Regions from separate parts of the Kitasatospora sp. NPDC058243 genome, predicted to be linked through region 3. Evidence: riboswitches for the same ligand, from Rfam matches in the RefSeq annotation. Region 3 holds a riboswitch; each other region holds the start of a gene.
The links. Region 3 has a riboswitch for cobalamin ahead of ACFVX9_RS31400 (ribonucleoside-diphosphate reductase subunit alpha). Riboswitches for the same ligand answer to the same signal wherever they lie in the genome.

Region 1 (4,392 bases), on a different contig from region 3:
CCATGGCGCTGAGGCCCGGCAGCCAGCGGGCGCGCTGGGCGTCGTCGCCGTAGCGGTCGATCATCCAGGCGACCATGTTGTGGATGGACAGGTAGGCGGCGATGGACGGGCAGCCGGTGGCCAGCGCCTCGAACACCAGCACGCCGTCGGCGCGGGTGAGCCCGGAGCCGCCGGACTCCTCGCGGACGTAGACACCGGCCAGGCCGACGTCCGCCGCCTTGCGCAGCACGTCCACCGGGAAGTGCTTGGCCTGGTCCCACGCGACCGCGTTCGGCGCCAGGTGTTCGCGGGCGAAGGCCCGGGTGGTCGCCGCGATGGCGAGCTGGTCCTCTGTGAGGTCGTGCACGGCGCCCTCAGCCCATCGTCGGGATGGTGAAGCTCGCGCCCTCCTTGACCCCGGAGGGCCAGCGCGAGGTGACGGTGCGGGTGCGGGTGTAGAAGCGGATCGAGTCCGGCCCGTGCTGGTTGAGGTCGCCGAACCCGGAGCGCTTCCAGCCGCCGAAGGTGTGGTACGCGACCGGCACGGGGATCGGCACGTTGACGCCGACCATGCCGGTGTTCACCCGGCGGGCGAAGTCCCGCGCCGTGTCGCCGTCCCGGGTGTAGACGGCCACGCCGTTGCCGAACTCGTGCTCGCCGGGCAGGCGCAGCGCCTCCTCGTAGTCGGCGGCGCGGAGCACGGTCAGGACGGGGCCGAAGATCTCCTCCCGGTAGATCCGCATGTCGGGCGTGACGCGGTCGAACAGCGAGGCGCCGAGGAAGTAGCCGTCCTCGTGCCCCTCCAGCCGGAAGTCCCGCCCGTCGACGACGAGTTCGGCGCCCTCCTCGACCCCGAGGTCCAGGTAGCCGCGGACCCGCTCCAGCGCGTCGGCGCCGACCAGCGGGCCGAAGTCCGCCGCCGGGTCGTCCGAGCGCCCGACCTTCAACGCGGCGATCCGCTCGACCAGTTTGGCCACCAGGGCGTCGGCGGTCTCCTCCCCCACCGGGACGGCCACCGAGATCGCCATGCAGCGCTCGCCGGCCGAGCCGTAGCCGGCGCCGATCAGCGCGTCCGCGGCCTGGTCGAGGTCGGCGTCCGGCATCACGACCAGGTGGTTCTTGGCGCCGCCGAAGCACTGCGCCCGCTTCCCGTGCGCGGCGGCGGTGGCGTACACGTACTGGGCGATCGGTGTGGAGCCGACGAACCCGACCGCCTGCACCCGCGGGTCCTCCAGCAGGGTGTCGACGGCCTCCTTGCCGCCGTTGACCACGTTCAGCACGCCCGGCGGCAGCCCGGCCTCCAGGAACAGCTCGGCGAGGCGCAGCGGCACCGAGGGGTCGCGCTCCGAGGGCTTGAGGACGAAGGCGTTGCCGCAGGCGATGGCGGGTGCGGCCTTCCAGAGCGGGATCATCGCGGGGAAGTTGAACGGCGTGATGCCCGCGACCACGCCGAGCGGCTGGCGCATCGAGTACACGTCGATGCCGGTGCCCGCGTTGTCGCTGAACTCGCCCTTCAGCAGGTGCGGGATGCCGGCGGCGAACTCCACGACCTCCAGGCCGCGTTGGATGTCCCCGTGGGCGTCGGCCACGGTCTTGCCGTGCTCGGCGGACAGCAGCCGGGCCAGTTCCTCCTTCTCCTGCTCGACGAGTTGGAGGAAGCGCAGCAGGACGCGGGCGCGCCGCTGCGGGTTCCACGCGGCCCATGCGGGCTGGGCCTGCGCGGCGTCGGCGATCACCGCCTCGACCTCGGCCCGGCTCGCCAGCGGCACCCGGGCCTGCACCCGGCCGGTGTTGGGGTCGTACACGTCGCCGAAGCGACCGGAGGTGCCGGCGGTGGGCTTGCCGGCGACGAAGTGGGTCAGTTCTCGGACCATCGGGTTCCTTCTCTCGACAGGGGTGGGGAGAGGAGGAGGATCGGAGGCCGCCGCCGGTCGGCGGGCGCACGGTGGTGCGCCCCGCGACACGGGCGTGCGGCGGCGGAACGGAACGTCAGGGCGTCGGGGCCCCGGCGGCCGTGGGCACGGGACGACCAGGAGCGGCAGTGGAGCGGGAGCAGCCCGGAGTCATGCGTGTCGTCTCCATCCTCGTGGAAAACACGGAACACCCGCGGCCGGTATCCTGACTCCCGGATCACCGCACGCCCCCAGGCCTTCCCGGCTGGCTGCCAGTGGCCTTCATCTGCGAGGACGAACTCCCCGGTCACAGTGGCGGGACCGTGCCGGACTCACACCGGCTTCCCTGACACCGCGGACCTGCCGTCGACCATATAGTTGGACGTCCTAGTAAGTCCAGAGGCCCGCACGCGCGTTGCGCCATCGGCTTTCCACCGCGCCGAGCGGCACGTGACCGGACGGTGTCCGCAAATCAGGCGCCCGGCAGCGCGGGGCCACGAGCCCGTAAAGTTAGCTGAGGCACACCTAAGCAACACAGGCCGGGCCCATCTTCGCCATACCGGCGCGGGCAGGCCTCGGCCGCCGACCGCTGTCGGCGCCGGAGGTGCGCCTGCCGGGAGTGTGCCTTCCGGGAGTGTCGGGACAGGGAGAACGATGTGAGGGTCGGTCGGGACGCCAGGCGTCCGCACGGGGAACTGGTCGCGGACGTGCTGGCGGTGTTGTGGGCGGCCGGCGAGCCGCTGACCGCCCAGCAGGTCAAGGAGGCGCTGGACCACGGGCTGGCCCGCACCACCGTGACGACGATCCTCACGCGCCTGCACGAGAAGGGGACCCTGGTCCGCAGCCGCCCCGCGCGGTCCTTCGCCTACGCCCCGGTGGAGGACGCCGCCGGACTGGCGGCCGGGCGCATGCGCCGGGAGTTGGAGAAGGAACCCCAGCGGGACCTCGTGCTGAAGCGGTTCGTCTCCTCCCTGTCCGAGGACGACGAGGACGTGCTGCGCCGCCTGCTCCTCGATGCCCAGACCGAGGCCGAGGCCCAGACCGGGGCCCAGACCGGGGCCAGGGCCGCGACCGCGGCGGACTCCGGCAGGCCCGGGCCCGAGGACGACGCATGGGCCTGATCCTGACGGTCGTCGCCCTGGCCCTGCTGCTCCCCTGGGCCGCGGCGCCCGCCGCACGCCGCTTGGCCCTGCTGCTCCCTCCGCGCGAGGCCTCGCTCGTACTCACGGGCGCGGCCGTCCTGCTGGCGGGCGGCACCGTCGCGGCACTCGCCGGGCTGTTCCACGTCCCGTTCCTGGCAGGCCTGGAGCACCTGCCGCTGTCCGGCGTCGTCGCCCGGTGGCCGGCCGTGGTGCCGGTGTCCTGCGCTGCCGGGGCCGCGCTGGCCGTCCAGGCCGTACGGCTGACGCTGCGGTGGCGCGGGCACCGCGTGCTCCTCGCCCGCGCCTGGGGCCTGACCGCTGATGCGACGAGCGACGGCGACCTGCTCGTGGTCGCGGGCAAGGACGCCGAGGCCTTCGCCCTGCCCGGCCACCGGGGGCGCCCCGGCCGCGTCGTCGTCTCGGCCGGCATGCTGAGCGCGCTGGGCCCGGCGGAGCGCGCGGTGCTCCTCGCCCACGAGCGCGCCCACCTGCGCGGGCGCCACCACCTGCTGTCCGCCGCCGTCGACCTCGCCGCCGCCGTACACCCGGCGCTGGCCCGGCTGCGGGCCGACCTCGACTACCACCTGGAACGCTGGGCCGACGAGCAGGCCGCCGCCGCGGTCGCCGACCGGCGCACCGCCGCGACCGCCATCGCCCGGGCGGCCCTGGCCGGATCGCCGTCCGCCCGCCGAACCGCCGGGCCCCTGCTGTCCGTGAACACCGGCCCCGTGCCCCAGCGCGTCCAGGCCCTCCTGGGCCCCGCACCCGCCCGCCCGACCGGCCGCAGGGCGCACGCCGCCGTCGCCCTGGTCGCCGCCGTCACGGTCGCGGCCCTGCTCGGCGTGGCCTTGGCCTACGGGCTGCACGAGTACGTCGAGTACGCGGCCCGGACCCTGAGGGCTCACGGCCCGGTCTGACGACATCGATGTAGACCAACCGTGCGGGTCCGGCTATGGTGAGGCTCGGCTTACCCGTGCGGGTCTTGGCGCAGCCGCCCGCCCGCCGGCGATCAGAGGCCGCGTTCACTCCGGCCTCCGGGCTCGGCATCCCCGCGCGGGTGCCGCCACCATGGCCCCGGTCCGAGAACACGGCGGCCACCGGACGATGGGACCTGGCGTGTACGACGGGAGGACGGGCTCGACGAGCCCCTTCGAACAGACCGTCTACCTCCTGTCGACGGCCGGCAGGGCGGTCGACCGGCTGCTGGCCGACCGGCTCGACGCGAGGGGAATGGGCCCGGCCCATCAGGCGCTGCTGTCCGCACTCGCCCAGCTGGGGCCGCACGGGCGCCGCGACCTCACCGAGCACGCCGCCGCAACCGCAACCGCCGCAACCGGGGCCGACTCCGCCCAGGCACTGGACGACCTCCTGTCGGCAGG
Region 2 (4,392 bases), on a different contig from region 3:
CCGCCGAGGCGGCGTGCGGCACGGGCGACAGGCCCGAACCGTCCGTGCCACCCACCCGGCGCTCGTCCAGACCCCGGCGCAGCAGCTCCAGCAGTTCGCCGTCCGACACCGGACCGGCCACCAGGTGCAGGAACGACAGCAACTGCGGCGCCTGGTCCACCGCCTGGCCGGCCAGCACCGCGAACACGCCCCGCAGAGCGGCCGGCGGCACCGGGGCCAGCAGCGTCCAGGCGTCGAACAGCGCCGACCAGCCGCGGACCACCGCCTCGTCGTCATGCTCCCAGGCGTGCAGGCGCCAGCCCGGGACCGCACCGCCGTCCCTGGCCTCCACCAGGCCGACCAGCAGTGCCTGCCCCCACGCCTTGGCGGCGGCGCCGACCGTCATGGCCAGCGCCCGACCCGCCGCACGGGCGTCGTCGGGCAGCAGCTCGCCCCGCTTGTCGACCTCTTCCAGGTCCCCCGCCCAGCGGGCGATCCGGACGGCGTCCACCAGCATCCGGCGGGCCAGCGGCGCCAGCTCGGCCGGCGCGGGAAAGCCCTCCGGTACGGGAACCCTCCCCCGACCGGGCGCCGCAGCGGGCCCTCGTCGGCGGGGTACCCCGGCCCCGCCCGGCTTGCCGGCGGCGGGCCGGTGGGCCGTACCGGGGAGACGGGTCACCGTCGCACCAGTACCGATCGTCGGAGGGAGCGGGGCATCACGGTCGCGCGGATTCCGAGACGTCACGTCGAGCAGTCTTCCCCTTGTACCGGCCTTCTGTCACATCCGGTTGGCTGTACGGACGGGCGGCCGTCGACGGCGCCTCCCCAAGATCGGGCAACAATCGGGCAACAGAGGCAAACCGCCTGGCCGGAAACAGGTGGCGGGGGCATGCCATCCCGGCTCAACCCTTGCGGCGGCGGTCGCGCTACCCGCCCGACCGGTCACACTCCGTGGCTGACGGGTGAGGTCCGGGTTTCGTACAGAGGCCCTGTCGGTGTGACTTCTCGTGCGGGGGGGGGCTGGGTTCAGAGAAGGGGGGTGAGCCAGCGGCGGAGGAGTTCGGTGTAGTGGGTGGGGGCGGAGTTCCAGAGGGTGGCGTGGTCGGCGCCCGGGAAAGGCCGGAGGCTGACCACGCCGGGGCGGGCGGCGGCGAGGCGCTCGGCGGCGCGGAAGGGGGCGACCTGATCGTCGGGGCTGTGCAGGAGGAGGGTGGGGACGCGCAGGTCGGCGCCCTCGGCGATGCGGCTGAAGTCGGCGAGGTCGACGCCGGTGCGGCCCTCGGCCGCGAGGGCGCCGAGCTCGGCGGCGGCGCCGGTGTAGCCGGCCCGGGCGGCGCCGCGGCGGGCGGTGGCGGGCAGGTCGAGGACCGGCGAGTCCAGGACGAGGCCGCTGATGGCATGGGCCCAGGCGGAGCGGGAGGCCGTCTGGAGGGCCATGGTGGCGCCGAGGGACCAGCCGTACAGGATGACCCGGCCGGCGCCGCTGTCGAGGGCGAGCCGGACCGCCGACTCGACGTCGCGCCACTCGGTCTCGCCGAAGTGGCCGAGCCCGTCCGGCGAGGCGGGGGCGCCCTGGTCGCCCCGGTAGGTGACGGCGAGGGCGGGCAGGGCGAGGCGGTCGAGGACGGGGAGGATCGGGAGGGTCTGCTGCCGGTCGGCGCCGGGGCCGTGGACGAGGATCACCCAGGTGCCGCGTTTGCCGTCGAGGCGCCAGGCGGGGAGGGCGCCGAGTTCGCCGTCGGCGGCGGTGTCGGTGAAGGGGAGGCCGAGCGCCTCCGTGGGGTCGCCGAGGTGGACGCGGGGGGTGAAGCGGACCTCGGTGCCGGGGGTGAGGGTGCCCCGGTCGGCGCGGACGAGGCGACGGGTGACACCGTTCTCGTCGCTGTGCAGGACGTCCTCGACGACGGCGTGGCCGTGGTCGTCCCACTCCACGGCCCATCGGCCGGGGCGCAGGCTCTCGGGGCGGCGGTTGAAGGTGATCCGGCCCGCGGCGAGGCTCCGCACCAGGACGGGGCCCGACTCCCGGACGGCGCTCGCCGGGTGGACCAGCCGTTCGGAGGCCCGACGGCCGATCACCAGGACGGCGGCCCCGGCGCCGACGACGGCGGCCGCCACGACGGCCGCGGTTCCCCAACGCATATCGCTCCCCGCTCTGCTGGTCTTGGCTGGTCTTGGACCGGACGGTGTCCGGGCGGTGTCCGGGCGCTGCTCGGACGGTGTTCGGGCACCAGTTCACCGGGGGGCCGCGCGGGCGGCCACCGGGCTGGGCCGTCCGGGGTACGGCGGGGCGTCGGGCGGGGCGGGCGTCAGGCGGGCCTCGGGCGGGCGAGAACGGCACCGGCGACAGGGCTCCGAGGTGTGACCAACCCCTCCGTGACCTCGGTTGACTCCCGGTTCGGCCGCGTGATGGGATCCTGGGGCCAAACGGAGGCATGCAGAGGAAGCCGGTGCGAGTCCGGCGCGGTCCCGCCACTGTCACCGGGGAGCACGCTCGGAACATTGCCACGGCGGACCGTCAGAAGCCGCTGGAAGGCCCGGGGGTGCGTCCGACCCGGAAGCCAGGAGACTCTCGCCCCCGGTACGTCGATCCAGGGCGCGGACCCTGAGTGAGGACACGCACGCGATGCAGGCTGCCCCGACCCGCCGGACCCCACGCGGCCTTCCGCCGAACCCGCCGTGCGCCCGCTGACCCGCGCCGCCGCGTTCGCGCTCGGCGCCGCCGCGGGCTTCGCCGCGGACGCCCGCTTCGCCGACCCCCGGCGCGGCCACCCGGTGGCCGTCTTCGGCGGCGCGGCGACCCGGCTGGAGCGGCGGGTGTGGCAGGACGACCGGGTGGCCGGCGCCGGGTACACGGCGCTGTGCGTGGGCGCGGTCGCGGCCGGCGCGGTGGCCCTGGACCGTACGGTGGGCCGGCGTCCGCTGGGCCGGGCCGCGCTGGCGGCCGCCGCGACCTGGACGGTGCTGGGCGGCACCTCGCTGACCCGGGAGGCGCGCACCATCGGCCGGTCGCTGGCCACGGGCGACCTGACGGCCGCGCGGGAACGGCTGCCGCACCTGTGCGGGCGGGATCCGAGCGCGCTGGACGGGCCGCAGATCGCCCGCGCGGTGGTCGAGTCGGTCGCCGAGAACACGGCGGACGCCGTGGTGAACGCGCTGGTCTGGGGCACGCTGGCGGGCACGCCGGGGCTGCTGGCGTTCCGCGCGGTGAACACGCTGGACGCGATGGTCGGCCACCGCTCGCCGCGGTACGCCCGGTTCGGCTGGGCCTCGGCCCGGCTGGACGACGTGGCGGGCTGGCCGGGCGCCCGGCTGACGGCGCTGCTCACGGTGGCCGCCGCGCCGCAGCCGAAAACGGCCTGGCGGGTCTGGCGGCGGGACGGTTCGGCGCACCCGAGCCCGAACGCGGGCCAGGCGGAGGCGGCCTTCGCGGGCGCGGTGGGCGTCCGGCTGGGCGGGACCCTCCAGTACGGGGAGCGGGTGGAGCACCGGCCGGTGCTGGGCGCGGAGTTGCGCCCGGTGACGGTGGACGACATCGAGCGGGCCTGCGTGCTCTCCCGGCGGGTGGGCGCGCTGGCCCTGGGTACGACGGTCGCGGGGCACGTCGCGCTGCGCTTGCTGACGACACGGTGGAGGGGAAGGGCATGAGCAACGCACTGCTGGTCGCCGGGACGACCTCGGACGCGGGCAAGAGTGTGGTGACCGCGGGCATCTGCCGCTGGCTGGCCCGGCAGGGGGTGCGGGTCGCGCCGTTCAAGGCGCAGAACATGTCGCTGAACTCCTTCGTCACCGCCGACGGCGCCGAGATCGGCCGGGCGCAGGCGATGCAGGCGCAGGCGGCCCGGGTGGAGCCGGAGGCGGCGATGAACCCGGTGCTGCTGAAGCCGGGCGCGGACGGCCGCAGCCAGGTGGTGCTGCTGGGCCGGCCGGTCGCCGAGGTGGGCGCGCTGGACTACCGCGAGCGCAAGCCCGTCCTGCTGGAACGGTCGCTGGAGTGCCTGGCGGATCTGCGCCGCCGCTACGAGGTGGTGGTCTGCGAGGGCGCCGGTTCGCCCGCCGAGATCAACCTGCGGGACCGGGACATCGCCAACATGGGCCTGGCGACGGCCGCCGGGCTGCCGGTGGTGGTGGTCGGGGACATCGACCGCGGCGGCGTCTTCGCGGCGATGTACGGGACGCTGGCGCTGCTGTCGGCGCAGGACCAGCGGCACGTGGCGGGCTGGTTCGTCAACAAGTTCCGCGGCGACGCGCGGCTGCTGGCGCCCGGCCTGGAGATGCTGCACGGGCTGACCGGCCGTCCGGTGCTGGGCACCCTACCGATGCTGCCGGGCCTGTGGCTGGACGCCGAGGACTCGCTGGACCTGTCCACGGTGGTGGACCGGGTCGACGGCCGCGGCCCGCTCGGGGCGGACGTGC
Region 3 (4,392 bases):
AGCTCGAAGCCGGGGTCGAGCAGCATCTTCTCGCGGTCGGGGGTGCTCACTGGCAGGCCTCGCAGGACTCGGGGTTCTCCAGGGAGCAGGCCAGCGCGGCCTCCTCCTCCGGGGTGAGGGTCGGGGTGTTCACCGGCACGGGCGCGGACGCGGACGCGGGCGCGGCGGCGCGGGCGGCACCGGAGGCGGCCTGGGCGATCCGGGTCGCCGGGCGCGAGCGCAGGTAGTAGGTGGTCTTGAGACCGACCTTCCACGCGTAGGCGTACATCGAGCTGAGCTTGCCGATGGTCGGCGCCGCCATGAACAGGTTCAGCGACTGGCTCTGGTCGAGGTACGGCATGCGGGCCGCGGCCAGGTCGATCAGCGCGCGCTGGGGCAGCTCCCAGGCGGTGCGGTAGAGCGAGCGGACCTCGGCGGGCAGCCAGCCCAGTTCCTGGACGGAGCCGTTGGCCTCGCGCAGGGCGTCGCGGGTCTGCTGGTCCCAGACGCCGAGCTCCTTGAGCTCGCGCACCAGGTACGGGTTGACCTGGAGGAACTCGCCGGACAGCGTCTCGCGCTTGAACAGGTTGGAGACCTGCGGCTCGATGCACTCGTAGACGCCGGCGATGGACGCGATGGTCGCGGTCGGCGCGATGGCCAGCAGCAGCGAGTTGCGCAGGCCGGTCTCGGCGATGCGGGCGCGCAGCGCGGTCCAGCGGTCGGCCCACTGCGGGGCGGCCGTCGGGAAGTGGTCGATGTGCAGTTCGCCGCGGGCGGCGCGGGTCTCGCCGTAGGCCTCGTGGCGGCCCAGCTGCTCGGCCAGGTCGGCGGAGCGCTCGTACGCGGTGAGCATGATGCGCTCGGCGATGAGGGTGGAGAGCCGCGCGGCCTCGGCGGAGTCGAAGTCGATCCGCAGCTTGAAGAAGACGTCCTGGAGGCCCATCACGCCGAGGCCGACCGGGCGCCAGCGGGAGTTGGAGGTGCCGGCCTCGGTGGTCGGGTAGAAGTTGATGTCCACCACGCGGTCGAGGAACGTCACGGCGGTGCGGACGGTGGCGTCGAGGCGCTCCCAGTCCATGGCGCCGAGCAGGTCGTCGACGGAGGCCCCGGGGGCGACGTGGGCGCCGAGGTTGACCGAGCCGAGGTTGCAGACGGCGGTCTCGGAGTCGTCCGTGACCTCCAGGATCTCGGTGCACAGGTTCGAGGAGTGCACCGTGCGGCCGGGCAGCGCGGTCTGGTTGGCGGCGCGGTTGGAGGCGTCCTTGAAGGTCATCCAGCCGTTGCCGGTCTGCGCCAGGGTGCGCATCATCCGGGCGTACAGGGTCTGCGCGGGGATGGTGCGCACGGCCTTGCCGGCCAGCTCGGCCTTGCGGTAGGCCTCGTCGAAGTCGGAGCCCCACAGGTCGACGAGCTCGGGCACGTCGGCGGGGGAGAAGAGCGACCAGTCCTCGTTGGCGTTGACCCGGCGCATGAACTCGTCCGGGATCCAGTGCGCCAGGTTGAGGTTGTGGGTGCGCCGCGCCTCTTCGCCGGTGTTGTCGCGGAGCTCCAGGAACTCCTCGATGTCGGCGTGCCAGGTCTCCAGGTAGACGCAGGCCGCGCCCTTGCGGCGGCCGCCCTGGTTGACGGCGGCGACCGAGGAGTCGAGGGTGCGCAGGAACGGGACGATGCCGTTGGACTTGCCGTTGGTGCCGCGGATCAGGCTGCCGCGCGAGCGGATGCGCGAGTAGGACAGGCCGATGCCGCCGGCGTGCTTGGACAGCCGGGCGATCTGCGCGTAGCGGTTGTAGATCGAGTCCAGGTTGTCCAGCGGGGAGTCGAGCAGGTAGCAGCTCGACATCTGCGGGTGCCGGGTGCCGGAGTTGAACAGGGTCGGCGAGGAGGTCAGGTACTCCAGCCGGCTCATCAGGCCGTACAGCTCGGCGACCTCGCGCACGGACTGCTCGCTGTCGCCGACCGCCAGGCCGCAGGCGACGCGGAGCAGGAAGTGCTGCGGGGTCTCGATGACCTTGCGGGTGATCGGGTGGCGCAGCAGGTAGCGGGACTGCACGGTGCGCAGGCCGAAGTACTCGAAGCGGTCGTCGCCGTGCGCGTCGATCAGCGCGTCCAGGGCGGCGGCGTGCTTGGCGACGAAGGCGGCGGTGGTGTCGCCGATCAGGCCCTCGTCGTGGCCGACGGCGATCGAGGCGGCGAAGGAGCGCGAGCCCTGGCTGTTCGCCTCGTCGACGATCTCCAGGGCGAGCAGCCGGGCGGCCAGCTTCGAGTACTGGGGGTCCTCGGCGATCATCGACGCGGCGGCGTCCACGGCCAGCCCGCGCAGCTCGGCGAAGTCCGAGCCGGCGTGGCGGCCGCGCAGCGCGGCGGCGGCGACATGGCCGGGGTCCACCTGGGGGAGGTCGACGCTGCGGTCGGTGAGCAGCCGAAGGAGCGCGCCGCCGGGGTCGGAGACCGTCGGGTCGGTGGGGGCGGGGCCGGTGCCCTGGGCGGGCAGGGTGGCTGAGGCAGCGGTGGTCAAGGCGCTCTCTCCTGGCGGCGATCGGCGGCGGTGATCGGGGGGTACCGGGCCGTTCGGGGCAGGGGAGCACGGCACGTACGCAGAAAGCGTCGCGCGACAGTGGCGTCCCCGGCCCGCCCGCGAGGCCCGGAAGGTAGTTCTCGTGCTGGCGCGGCCTCTGCGGGAGGGCCCGTGCGCACACCGTCGGCAGGTACTCGGACTCGCGGTGCGGCTGCTGGAGCCGCCCGCTCACCGCTGCGGGGCAGTCCCGGATTCGCACCGGGTTCCCCTGCATCGACAGCAGGATTGAGCATACATCTTGTGGTGTCTCTCTGATGCGACCCCACATGTAGTACGGCGCGGTGTGTCGGCGCGATAACCGGGGGTGCTGGGAGGGGGCGGGCCGTGGCCTTGGGGCGCCTCGGATCCGGGCTCCCGGGGCCCTGGTTCCGGGCTCCGGCGTCCTGGTTTCGATACGGAACGGTCACCGGGCGGACCGGCTGGCGGGGGCATGCCCTACGATCTGGGCGCATGAGCGAGCGAAGCGCCGAGGGGCGCGTTTCGCGAAGCGATCATCGAGCGAAGCGAGGGGGCGCGTGAGCGACGGAACTGGCGCACCCGGGCAGGGTCCGCAGGGAACGCCTCCCGCCGGGCCGGGGGACGCGCACGGTCAGCAGCCGCCGGTGGTGCCCGGTCCGGTGTTGCCGCCGAGTGGGGGCTTCGGGCCGCCGCCGGCCTCGTACGGGCCTCCGGTGCCGCCCGCGCAGCCGGTGGCGCAGCCCGGCCCGCCGGGGCAGCCTCCGCTGCCACAGCCGGGCCAACCGGGGCAGCAGCTGCCGCCGCAGTGGCAGCCGAACCCCCAGCCGCATCCCCAGACGCATCCCCAAGGACACCCGCAGGCGCACCCGCAGCCGTACCCGCAGCCCCAGGCGCCGCAGCGCGCCGAGCCGAACTGGCAGGCGCTGGCGGACCGCAACGCGGCGGACGACAAGCGCCGCCGCCGGCTGCGGGCCCTCGGCGTGGCGGTCGCGGTCGTCCTGGTCGGCGGCCTGGTCGCGGGCGGTGCGGTGCTGCTGACGAAGGGCGACGGCGACAAGCCGACCGCCGGGCCGACCGCCTCGGCCTCCAACCGGCCGTCCTCCGCCGCACCGAGTGCCGCGCCGAATGCCGCCGGAACCCCGGGCGGGAACCCGTCCGGCACCCCGGGCGGCGCGCCGGACGACCCGTCGAAGCCGATCTGGGAGGCCGCCACCGACCCGGCGCCGCAGGACGCGGGGGCGCTGTTCTCCGCACTCCAGGTGACGGTCAACGGCGCCACCTGGAACCGGACCTTCGTCTCGCTGGACTCGCCCTGCTGGGACGGGAACTCGACGACCGGCGGGCTCGGCAAGGTCCTCGGTGACCAGGGCTGCCAGAAGGTGCTCCGGGCGACCTACGTCTCCGGCGACAGCGCGGTGACCGTCGGCGTCGCGGTCTTCGACCACAAGATCCAGGCCGAGACCTCGATGAAGAGCTACACCGGCCACCTCAAGGGCGCCGTCGCGCCGGGCGCGCCGGCCTTCTGCGCTACGCCGGGCTGCACCAACACGCACAACACCCTGGGCCGGTACGCCTACTTCACGGTCGAGGGCTCGGCGAAGGGCGGCAACACCGCCGACGCCGCCGCCACCGCGGCGGCCGCCGGCTTCGGCGAGCACGTGAAGGGCCAGCTGCTCCAGCGCGCCAAGGCCGCGGCCGCGCCGGGTGCGCCGGGGGCCGCCGCGGCCGGCTGATCCGCCGTGACACCCCGGCCCCGGCGGGTTCGCTCGCCGGGGCCGGGGGAGTGTGGCAGGCTCTCGGGGCAGTCATTCGCACGAGTGTTCCGGTTGTGTCCGCCTGGGCCGGTGCCGGCGAGCAACCGGAGGAGCGGTCCGTGGCCC
Region 4 (4,392 bases), on a different contig from region 3:
CATGCTGAAGCAGCAGGACAACCCGAAGGCCGTCCGGGCGATCGGTATCGATCACGCCACCGGAATGTGCCGGCGCCTGCTGTCCGAGGAAGTTCCCGGGCTGCATTTCATGACCATGAACTTCTCGACGGTGACGACGGAGATCTACCAGAACCTCGGGCTTCCCGGGTCCGGGTGAAACCGGCCGGGCCGCCGTCGGGGAAGCGGCCCGACCCGGCCGGGCGCCGCACGGCGTGCGGGGCCCGGCCGGGTCGCGTCACCGGTGGGTCAGCCGGCCAGCTCCGCGCGCAGGTGGCGGGCGGCGCCGACGAGGCTGTCGAGCGAGGCGCGGGTCTCCGTCCAGCCGCGGGTCTTCAGGCCGCAGTCGGGGTTGACCCAGAGCCGCTCTGCGGGGATGGCGGCCAGGCCCGCGCGCAGCAGTTCCACGGCCTCCTCGGTGCTCGGGACGCGCGGGGAGTGGATGTCCCAGACGCCCGGGCCGACCTCGCGCGGGTAGCCGGCCCCGGCGAGCTCTCCGGCGACCTCCATGTGCGAGCGGGTGGCCTCCAGCGAGATGACGTCCGCGTCGAGCTCGTCGATCGCCGTCATGATCGCGCCGAACTCGGCGTAGCACATGTGGGTGTGGACCTGGGTGTCGGCGCGGACGCCCGAGGTGGCCAGGCGGAAGGACTCGGTCGCCCACGCCAGGTACGCCGGGCGGTCGGCGGCGCGCAACGGCAGGGTCTCGCGCAGGGCCGGCTCGTCGACCTGGACGACGGCCGCGCCCGCGGCCTCCAGGTCGGTGACCTCGTCGCGCAGGGCGAGGGCGACCTGGCGGGCGGTGTCGCCGAGCGGCTGGTCGTCTCGGACGAAGGACCAGGCGAGCATCGTGACGGGGCCGGTGAGCATGCCCTTGACCGGGCGGTCGGTGAGGCCCTGCGCGTAGCGGAACCAGTCGACGGTCATCGGGTGCGGGCGGGAGATGTCCCCGGCCAGGACCGGCGGGCGCACGTACCGGGTGCCGTAGGACTGGACCCAGCCGTGCCGGGTGGCGAGGTAGCCGGTGAGCTGTTCGGCGAAGTACTGGACCATGTCGTTGCGCTCGGGCTCGCCGTGCACCAGGACGTCCAGTCCGGCCTTCTCCTGGAAGGCGATGACCTCCCGGACCTCGGTCTCCATCCGCTCCCGGTAGGCCGCCGCGTCGATCCGGCCCGCCGTGAGGTCGGCCCGCGCGACCCGCAGTTCGGAGGTCTGCGGGAACGAGCCGATGGTGGTGGTCGGCAGCAGCGGCAGGCCGAGCCGGGCACGCTGGGCCTCGGCCCGCTGCGGGTAGGCCTGGGCGCGGCGCGCGTCCGCGTCGGTGACGGCGGCGGTGCGGGCGCGCACCGCCGGGTCGTGGGTGATCGGCGAGTTGGCGCGCGAGGCGAGGTCGGCGCGGTTGGCGGCCAGGTCGGCGGCGATCGCCCCCGTACCCTCGCGCAGGCCCCGGGCCAGCAGCGCCACCTCCCTGGCCTTCTGCTGGGCGAAGGCGAGCCAGCGCAGGATCTGCGGGTCGACGTCGCGTTCGGCGGCGGCGTCCAGCGGCACGTGCAGCAGGGAGCAGGACGGCGCGACGTCGACCCGCTCGGCCAGGCCCAGCAGGGTCGCCAGGGTGGCCAGCGACTTCTCCAGGTCGTTGATCCAGATGTTGCGGCCGTCGACCACCCCGGCGACCAGCCGCTTGCCGGGCAGCCCGCCGACGGCGGCCAGGTCGTCAAGGTTCGCCGCGGCGGGCCCCGTGAAGTCCAGCGCCAGGCCCTCGACCGGGGCCTTGGCCAGCACCGGCAGGGCCTCGCCCAGGCGGTCGAAGTAGCTCGCGACCAGCAGCTTCGGACGGTCCGCCAGGCCGCCCAGCTCACGGTAGGCGCGGGCGGCGGCGTTCAGCTCGGCCGGGGTGCGGTCCTGCACCAGGGCGGGCTCGTCCAGCTGCACCCACTGCGCCCCGGCCGCCTTCAGGTCCGCCAGCAGCTGCGCGTAGACGGGCAGCAGCCGGTCCAGCAGGGTGATCGGCTGGAAGTCCTCGGCGACGCCGGGGGCGGGCTTGGCGAGCAGCAGGTAGGTGAGGGGGCCGACGAGCACGGGGCGTGCGGTGTGGCCGAGCGCCAGCGCCTCCCGGAACTCCCCGACGGCCTTGGCCGGGTTCGCGGTGAAGACGGTGTCCGGGCCGAGTTCGGGCACCAGGTAGTGGTAGTTGGTGTCGAACCACTTGGTCATCTCCAGTGGCGCGACCTCCTGGGTGCCGCGTGCCATGGCGAAGTAGCCGTCCAGCGCGTCGATTTCGACCGCATCCCGGTGCCGGGGCGGGATCGCGCCGACGGCGACCGTGGTGTCCAGCACGTGGTCGTAGAGCGAGAAGTCGCCGGTGGGCACTTCCAGGACACCGGCCCCGGCGAGCTGCGCCCAGTTCTTCCGGCGCAGGCCGACCGCCGTCTCCCGCAGGGCGTCGGCGGTGACCGTGCCCTTCCAGTAGCCCTCGACGGCCTTCTTCAGCTCCCGGCCCTGGCCCTGCCGGGGGTAGCCGTACACGGTGGCCCTGGTTGCCGCGGCTGCGGACTTCGTGGTCAAGGGACTCTCCTTCGCGAGTCTGGCTCCTCAAGTGCCCGGGGACGGGACGAGAGCGCGAAGGGATGACGAACCGGGCGGCGGCTCACGTCGATGCGCGTGCCGGACCCGCCTGGTATGGTCGCCGACCCGCCCACGAGGTCACCGGGATATCCGCACGCGGAACGGTCCGCGGGCGGGCAACGGGCAGGTCTTCGGACTCGTGGGCGCACCGGGCCTGTTGGCGTCCGGTACCTACTGGCCATCGCTTCCCAGACCCGTCCCGGGTCCAGTGCGTATGACGGCGGTCGTTCCCACTCACCGCTGCGGGGCAGTCCCGGATTCCCACCGGGTTCCCTCTTGCGACGTCCTGCCTGGCGGGCAGGACGAACCAGCTGCGTCGCCAGCTTAGGGGCAAACCGCCGGGGCCGACGCGGAATTCACGGAAGCCGTCCGCATGGTGAGACTCCCTCGCCGCTCGCGGAGCCGGTGGCGGTGCCGTTCGCGGCGGCGTTCGCGGTGTCGTTCGCGGTGACTCGTCGACCGTCCGGGGCGTCCGGGGCTTCGAAGCGCACCATGGGCTCGAAGTTGGCGCGGCGGGCCGCGCGGCGGAAGACGGTGAGGACGGCCGGGCCGACGACGAGCACGGCGGTGAAGGTGGTGACGGCCCGGCCGGTGTCCCAGCCGAGCGAGGTGGCGAGGTCGAAGAGCAGGTAGCGGTGCCACTGCTCGGTGAAGGGCAGCCCCGGCAGGTAGGCGATGGAACTGTTCGGGTCGGTGGAGAACGGCCAGAAGGAGAGGTTGAGGAGGAAGCCGAAGAGGTACCCGGAGAACGCCCCGTACGCGGCCAGCATCGCCACCTCCCAGCGCCGCCGTCGGGTTCTCGGCAGCAGCCCGGCGAGCATGCCGACGAACGCGCAGCCGAACATCTGGTACGGCATCCAGGGGCCGACGCCGCCGGTGAGCAGCGCGGAGGCGAACAGCGAGGTGCAGCCGAGGGTGAAGCCGAAGCCCGGGCCGAAGACCCGGCCGGCCAGGACGAGGAGGAAGAAGACCGTCTCCACCCCGGCGGTGCCGGCGCCGAGCGGGCGCAGTCCGGCGTTGACGGCGGACAGGACGCCGAGCATGGCGAGGGCCTTGGCGTCGATGCCGCCGGCCGCGATCTCGGCGATGACGACGGCGAGCACCAGGACCAGCAGGGCGCCGAAGATCAGCGGCGGGGCGTAGGAGGAACCGAACTTCCCGGGGGCGACGACGAACGGCCAGGTGAAGGCGACCAGGCCGATGAAGGCGGCCAGGGCCGCGACGACGCGGGCCCGGCCGGGGATCCGGACGGCGCTCACCGGGCGGCCTGCGCGGGCGCGAGGGCGGCGGCGACCTGCCGGGTGGTCAGGTAGGGCAGCGGGGCGAGGACCTTGGCGGTCTGGGGGGCGAAGGTGGGCGAGGCGACGATGACCTCGGCGGTGGGACCGTCGGCGACGATCTCGCCCTCGGCCATCACCACCACCCGGTCGGCGGCGGCGGCGACGAACTCGACGTCGTGGGTGGAGACGACGACCGTACGGCCTTCGGCGGCGAGGGCGTCGACGATGCCGGTGAGCGCTTCCTTCGCGTGGTAGTCGAGCCCTCGGGTGGGTTCGTCCAGCAGCACCACCCTTGGCGCGGCGGCCAGTTGGATCGCCAGGACCAAGGCCAGCTTCTGGCCCTCGGAGAGGTCCCGGGGGTGGGTGCCATCGGGGATCCCGGGGGCGAGCCGGTCGAGGATCTGCCGCGCGGTCGGGCTTGCTGCGGCCGGGCCGACTGTGGTCGGACCTGCGGCGGTCGGCCCGGCTG

Region 1: another riboswitch for cobalamin. It lies ahead of ACFVX9_RS09760 (CoA-acylating methylmalonate-semialdehyde dehydrogenase); the one in region 3 lies ahead of ACFVX9_RS31400 (ribonucleoside-diphosphate reductase subunit alpha).
Region 2: another riboswitch for cobalamin. It lies ahead of ACFVX9_RS07530 (cobalamin biosynthesis protein); the one in region 3 lies ahead of ACFVX9_RS31400 (ribonucleoside-diphosphate reductase subunit alpha).
Region 4: another riboswitch for cobalamin. It lies ahead of metE (5-methyltetrahydropteroyltriglutamate--homocysteine S-methyltransferase); the one in region 3 lies ahead of ACFVX9_RS31400 (ribonucleoside-diphosphate reductase subunit alpha).

Annotation. Positions count from the first base shown of each region.
Region 1 is NZ_JBHVWW010000010.1:24,857-29,248, reverse strand. Features, by position in the region: gene ACFVX9_RS09765 (acyl-CoA dehydrogenase family protein) at 1-346, opposite strand, end outside; gene ACFVX9_RS09760 (CoA-acylating methylmalonate-semialdehyde dehydrogenase) at 354-1,853, opposite strand; cobalamin riboswitch at 2,070-2,261, opposite strand; gene ACFVX9_RS09755 (BlaI/MecI/CopY family transcriptional regulator) at 2,528-2,992, shown strand; gene ACFVX9_RS09750 (M48 family metalloprotease) at 2,983-3,930, shown strand; gene ACFVX9_RS09745 (MarR family winged helix-turn-helix transcriptional regulator) at 4,130-4,392, shown strand, end outside.
Region 2 is NZ_JBHVWW010000007.1:72,991-77,382, forward strand. Features, by position in the region: gene ACFVX9_RS07520 (hypothetical protein) at 1-658, opposite strand, end outside; gene ACFVX9_RS07525 (alpha/beta hydrolase family protein) at 1,006-2,118, opposite strand; cobalamin riboswitch at 2,416-2,548, shown strand; gene ACFVX9_RS07530 (cobalamin biosynthesis protein) at 2,656-3,624, shown strand; gene ACFVX9_RS07535 (cobyric acid synthase) at 3,621-4,392, shown strand, end outside.
Region 3 is NZ_JBHVWW010000064.1:39,203-43,594, forward strand. Features, by position in the region: gene ACFVX9_RS31395 (ribonucleotide-diphosphate reductase subunit beta) at 1-26, opposite strand, end outside; gene ACFVX9_RS31400 (ribonucleoside-diphosphate reductase subunit alpha) at 47-2,470, opposite strand; cobalamin riboswitch at 2,662-2,804, opposite strand; gene ACFVX9_RS31405 (hypothetical protein) at 3,226-4,245, shown strand; gene ACFVX9_RS31410 (glycoside hydrolase family 26 protein) at 4,386-4,392, shown strand, end outside.
Region 4 is NZ_JBHVWW010000010.1:44,586-48,977, reverse strand. Features, by position in the region: gene metF (methylenetetrahydrofolate reductase [NAD(P)H]) at 1-178, shown strand, start outside; gene metE (5-methyltetrahydropteroyltriglutamate--homocysteine S-methyltransferase) at 268-2,583, opposite strand; cobalamin riboswitch at 2,748-2,970, opposite strand; gene ACFVX9_RS09825 (ECF transporter S component) at 3,000-3,902, opposite strand; gene ACFVX9_RS09820 (ABC transporter ATP-binding protein) at 3,899-4,392, opposite strand, start outside.